Regions from separate parts of the Macrococcus epidermidis genome, predicted to be linked through region 1. Evidence: riboswitches for the same ligand, from Rfam matches in the RefSeq annotation. Region 1 holds a riboswitch; the other holds the start of a gene.
The links. Region 1 has a riboswitch for FMN ahead of KFV12_RS07765 (ECF transporter S component). Riboswitches for the same ligand answer to the same signal wherever they lie in the genome.
Positions count from the first base shown of each region.

Region 1 (3,324 bases):
GTATCGATTGTTTTCGATAATTTCTTTGATGGTTATATATTCTTGTTCTGATAGATGATTTGAAATATCCAGAGGATAGTCTTTAATCAATATTTCAATAATATGATCCTGTATCGTATGTATTCTTACTGATTTATTTCGCTGAATCATATCTATTGAGTCGCCATTAATTAATCGCTGATACGTATCACTCGTATTGATATGCAGTGGCGTTCTGACATATAAATAACTTAATAACTTATATTCACGCGTCTTAAATGCATGAAGCATCAAATTCTTTTCGGTGATCATTTGAGATTTTATCTCATCAATACTTAAGTTAAATTGTTTAGATAATTGTTCATAACTATCAGGTCTTATTTGATGACCATGCAGAAAATGTATAAAATAACAGCTACCAGTTGATTTAAAGATATACTGCGATAAATCATCAACTTCCTGGGCTAACTGAATAAATTGATCTTCTTTTTTAATTTTCGTAAATAGTTGCTTAACATGTTGTTGTATAAATAAACGATTTGAACTTGGTAAATAGTCTGAAGAATGATAGAGATATTCTGAAACTGTTTGAAGCAATAATACAAATGAAGAAAAAGATAGCTCACTTGCATAGTAAAAATATGGATATAGTTTGAGATTATTATTAAGACTGATATTTTCCTCACTATCATTACGAACGAGTCGAGTGACAGCCTCAAATGAAACATTTGGATACAATTCATAAACTGGTAATAAATCCTGCATCACTGCGTCGAAATAAGTTTGCTGAGTTCTTGCACCAATTAATAATTTCCATAAACTTTTAACTGATTTGTCTGGTAAGTAATGCGACTTTATATAACGATTAATCGATTTCATTTTGTCACCCTGAAATATTTTTGTTGAAAATGTGCTTAACTATCACTAAAATAGTTATGTATGTTATAACTAGTGTAGCATGAAAGTGTGAGGAGGCGAAAAAATATGGCAGGTAAATATACGATCGTTGATATGGATACATGTATCGCTTGCGGTGCTTGTGGTGCAGCAGCACCTGATATATATGATTATGATGATGAAGGTATTGCCTATGTTATTTTAGATGATAACCAAGGAACTCAGGAAATACCGGAAGAATTAGAAGAAGATATGATCGATGCATTTGAAGGATGTCCCACTGATTCAATTAAAGTTGCAGATGAATCATTCGATGGCGACGCGCTTAAATTTGAATAATAATATTAAAAAGCTTGAAGTTCAAATCGAACTTCAAGCTTTTTTGTCAAGTTATGTTTTATGCGATTAATGATTACTCATTAATTTTCATCTGTTTTTTAAGTAACGGTACTAAAGGTCTAACAATAATATAGAATAGAATTGTCAGTAATAATCCTTTAATAATATTAAAAGGAATAATACCAGCTGTTACGATAACCTGAATGTTCTTGACAACATCATTCAAATTCATAATCATGCCATACATTGGTAATAACACGAAATAGTTCAGAATACTCATCACAATCGTCATTACGATTGTAGCACTGATAAATGCTGGTATTATCTTATTAAATCTTCCTTTTGTAATAACATACAGTATTATGATAAACGACGTCCCTGCTAAAAAGTTAGCAACAGGACCAACAGGATCAGTCATATTCATTACGAAGTTAAGTATGTTCTTAATGAACTCAATTAGTACTGCACCAACAGGTCCAACAGTAAAAAGTGCAATAATTGCCGGTAAATCACTGATGTCAATCGTTAAATACGGTGGTAAGAAAGGTACTGGTACTTTTAAAAACATCAGTATGAATGCAATTGCACTTAATAAACTGATCAGTATCAGACTTCTAGTTCTATTCAATTTTGTCATAAATTCTCCTTACTTCATCTTTGAATCAGGAGGACAAATTAACTTGACGAAACTCTGACCTCCATCTTCTCCCATCCAGACTGTACTGTCGGCTTTGGAATTACACCAAATCAGCTGCATAATGCAGGTCGCGGGCTTTTACCGCCGGCTCGGAATTTCACCGACCCCGAAGATGAATGTGTATTTTGGCTATTGCCATAAATCATTGTACCAAACTACTGCTCCGTGTCAACTAACGGAATTGAAATCGTGAATGTTGTGCCAATACCCTGCTCACTTTCAACATTAATTTCGCCATGATGTTTTTCAATGATAGCTTTTACGATAAATAAACCTAAACCAGTACCGTGCTTACCGCGTGTTCTTGCCTGATCTACTTTATAAAATCTTTCAAATATATGATTGATATGTTCTTTAGCGATACCGACACCCGTATCAGATATTTGGATATACAGGTTGCTAGAATCATTATATGTTGAAATTTTTATAGTGTCTCCACTCTTTGTATAACGCATTGCATTATCCAGAAGGTTTGTAATAACCTGGAATATCTTATCATAATCAATTGCTACCTCTTTTGTATGCTGTAAATCTAATTGTAATGTTGTTTTATGTTCTATAGCACTCTGCTTAAAGTTCTGAATATTTTTTTCAAGTAAAGGCGAAATATCCATCATTTCTTTATTTAACGTTGTTTCTCCGGCATCAATACGCGCAACATTTATTAATTCATTAACCAATCTGTTTAATCGTTTAGATTCATCGAGAATAATATTTAAAAATTCATCAACATCATCTTTTTCGACCACAATACCATCTAATATTGCCTCAGTATACCCTTGTAACATTTGGATTGGCGTACGTAATTCATGAGAAACATTTGCGATAAACTGTTGTTTCATCATATCTATCTTTTTCTCTTCACTCATATCACGAATGATAGCGACAGCACCGTTATTTTGTCCCTGCGTCGTATTTTTGACTGGCGAGATGATGAGTACATAATGTTTATTAAATGTAGAAATTTCATGATATATTGTTTCATCAGATTGCATTACCTGATTCACGAGTTTACTTAAAATATCAGTGTCTTCCTGAGAAATATCATCTAAAAATCTCTCTGCCATCGGGTTTTGAAGCTGTTTTTCAAGATCCATATTAAAGCTTAAAACACCGTCTTCCATTGCATTGATTAATCGATCCCTTAAATTACGTTCCTGGGATATTTTACTGATATTTAATGTTATCTCCTGCTCCATCTTATTAAACGCAAGTGCTAATTCACCAATCTCATCTCTGGAATATACAGCTATTTTATTGTTACGCTCACCTCTTGCTAAATTAAAAGCAGCTGTCTTTAACAGTAACAATGGTTTTGTAATCTTATTGGATAAGAAAAATGCAAAGATAGTAGTAAGTATCAATAATAACATTGCCACGATAAAAATAATAAAAGTAATATAATTTTGTGC
Region 1 covers NZ_CP073819.1:1,475,038-1,478,361, forward strand. The annotation lists gene KFV12_RS07755 (helix-turn-helix domain-containing protein) at 1-858, opposite strand, end outside; gene KFV12_RS07760 (ferredoxin) at 964-1,215, shown strand; gene KFV12_RS07765 (ECF transporter S component) at 1,289-1,852, opposite strand; FMN riboswitch at 1,912-2,030, opposite strand; gene KFV12_RS07770 (ATP-binding protein) at 2,068-3,324, opposite strand, start outside.

Region 2 (3,324 bases), 360 kb from region 1:
ATGATCTAATTTAAATATCGTTAAAGATATACCATTAACTGCGATCGAGCCTTTCGGTATAACAAATTTACGAAATTCATCTGGAAGTCTGAGCTTTAACTGCATTGTCTTTTCCATGTGTTTTACGCTTTCTACAACGAGACTCGTATCGACATGCCCGCTTACAAAGTGACCACCAAGCCTTGTTGTCGGTAATAATGCACGTTCTAAATTTACCTTAGTACCTTGCTTCATATTTCGAAACAACGTAATAGCACGCGTATCTTCTAATATATCCACATTGAAGCTCGAATGATTAAAGGCTGTGACTGTAAGACATACACCGTTTACACTGATAGAATCACCAATGTGCATGTCTTCTATAATACGATTACACTCAATCGTCATAAAGGTAGTATCACCCTGTTTATTTAGTTGTGCTATGACACCAACTTCTTCAATGATGCCTGTAAACATCAACATCATCCTTTCTGTAAATCAGTAATACATCCTGGTCGAAAGTCTTAACAGAGACAAGAGAAAGGTCAGTAATTTCTGACATTTGTGAAGGTTGATCAGTTGTTAAAAACTGATGCTTTGAGGATCCACCTAAAATTTTCGGGGCAATATACTGGTGTATTTCATCAAAAGTTCTGGCAGATACAAACGAACGCATCGTCTGCATACCGCCTTCTATAATTATGCGGTTAATTTTATGTAAATATAAAGCTTCTAAAATGGTTTCAGGATGTAGATCAGTGAGTACAATTACCGTAACACCATCAATCGACTGTTTAGTTGTCGTCACAACGATTAATCGTGATTTATCATAATCATTATTATCTTTGTCATTGATTTCGAATAATCCATTAGAAATAACAACTTTCCTGATCCATTTATCTTTATAGTTTCTACTATCAAGAGTTGGCTGGTCATGTTTATATGTATTGTAGCCTACTAGTATGGCATCGCTGGCATAACGGACACGGTGTGCATGATTTCTTGATGCGTCATTAGTAATCCACTTACTAACGTCACTATCATCTGCTGTCTTTCCATCAAGCGTTACACCCATCTTTAATATCGTATATGGTAATTTGTGCAGCTTCGCTTTAAAAAATGGCTGATAATAGTCGTAAATTTCACTTATATACTCTTGTTCTACTTGTATCCCGTGTGCTTTCATATCATCGATACCAGAGTTTAGTGATTCATCACGTACTGCAAACACAACATGTTTAATACCACTATCAATAATTTTTTGTGTGCATGGCGGTGTCTTGCCAAAATGACTACACGGTTCAAGCGTACAGTAAAGCGTAGCGCCGTCTGCATGCGCACCAGCCATATCCAGTGCATTCACTTCAGCGTGTGCTTCACCTTCCGTAAGATGTGCACCAATACCTACTATTCTGTTATCTTTTACTACAATACAACCTACAGCTGGATTACTGCCTGTTTGACCATCCGTCCATTGAACAAGTTCAAATGCTTTATCTAAATACAAGTTATTATTCATCTCCTATAAAAAAATGCCCAAATCATAAGATTTGGGCATTTGTATTTTAGGTTCAATAAATAAGACCATGATAATAGTATTTGCAGAATTTATGCATCAACAAATAAACCATCAAAATGGCACCTTATTCTTTCTCCCATCCAGACTATACTGTCGGTTTCTGAGTTTCACAGAATCAGCATCAAATATATATTATCAGCTCACGGACTATCACCGCCGGTTGGGAATTTCACCCTGCCCCGAAAGAATAGTTATTAACTTGTCTGTCAATTAAGACAATTTCATCATAGCGAAGATTGTATGAAAAATCAATGCAAATAATTTAATTCATCGAAAAATTTAAAGCGTTTGAGACATAAGTCTAGGCTCTCTTCTTTTTAACAGCTTAAACGGCGGAACAGAAGTTGCCCCTGCGACAAAAACCGAACATAAACTATAAATCAAAGAACAATTTATTAGTTTTGTTCGGTTTTTGCTTGTGGCAGACCACTTCTGTCCCAGTCTCTGAAATTATAATTTAAATTGATTATTCACAATCACTTTACCGTTATGGATTACTTTTTCTGCATGGTTCACTCCATAATGATAAGGGATATATTCATGATTCTTTGCATGCCAGATGACTAGATTCGCTGCATCACCAGCATCGATCGTACCTGCGTCAACACCGATTGCTTTCGCTGCATTAACCGTTACTGCATTCCAGATTTCTTTTGGAGATAATTTCAATTTAAGCGCAGCGATACTCATTACCATCTGTAAATTACTTGTAACACAACTTCCCGGATTATAATCCGTTGCAATCGCAATTGCTCCATTGTTGTCTAACATGCCGCGAGCATCTGCATATTCTTCTTTATTTAAATAAAAAGTTGTTCCTGGTAATAATACAGCTACTGTATCACTATCTTTTAACATCTGTTTACCTTTTTCGCTTGCTGCAACAAGGTGATCAGCACTAATTGCTTCTTCTTCTATCGCTAACTCTAATCCACCTAACGGGTCGATTTCATCTGCATGAATCTTAACAGGTAAACCAGCCGCTTTTGCTGCCTGCATATATTTACGAGACTGATCTATTGTAAATACACCTGTCTCACAGAAAATATCTGCAAAATCTGCAATATCCTTAACTTCCTGTAGATCTTTAATACATTCATCAATAAATGTTTCACTATCTTTATCTTTTGGTACTGCATGCGGTCCAAGATATGTGTGTTTCATATTGATGCCGTATTTCTCCTGAAGACGTTTAGATACACGCAGTTGCTTTAACTCATGTTCTAAAGATAAGCCATATCCACTCTTGCTTTCTACACTTAGTACGCCGTGATGAATCATTCGTAGTAATTCATGCTCAGCTTTCTCGAATAGTTCTTCTTCAGATGCTTCACGCGTAGCTTTCACCGTCGAATGAATTCCGCCACCTTGTTCTAAAATTTCAAGATAAGAAACACCTTGACGCTTTAAACTCATCTCATGTTCACGTGAACCACCATGTACTAAATGTGTATGGGCATCAACAAGTGCAGGAGACACAGTTTTATGCATTCCATCGATCGTCTCTTTAGCCTCAAAGGCTTCGCTAAATTCACCGGCATATATAATCTTGCCATCTTTTATCACAACTGTACCATTTTCAATTACTTTTAGCTCAGCAAGTTCAGCACCTTTAAGCGGCTTTTCTGTCTTCTTTGGTAAGATCAGTTCACTAATATTCTGAATGATGATATCGTTCATTTTCTACATCCTTTCAAATATATATTGATAGCTTAATATCAGTATTAAACTATTTTATTTATCTAACATCGGTACGTTGATACCTT
Region 2 covers NZ_CP073819.1:1,834,198-1,837,521, forward strand. The annotation lists gene KFV12_RS09655 (riboflavin synthase) at 1-456, opposite strand, end outside; gene ribD (bifunctional diaminohydroxyphosphoribosylaminopyrimidine deaminase/5-amino-6-(5-phosphoribosylamino)uracil reductase RibD) at 437-1,486, opposite strand; FMN riboswitch at 1,623-1,749, opposite strand; gene hutI (imidazolonepropionase) at 2,009-3,238, opposite strand; gene hutU (urocanate hydratase) at 3,293-3,324, opposite strand, start outside.
Region 2: linked by a shared signal. The riboswitch ahead of ribD (bifunctional diaminohydroxyphosphoribosylaminopyrimidine deaminase/5-amino-6-(5-phosphoribosylamino)uracil reductase RibD) and the one ahead of KFV12_RS07765 (ECF transporter S component) in region 1 are both predicted to bind FMN.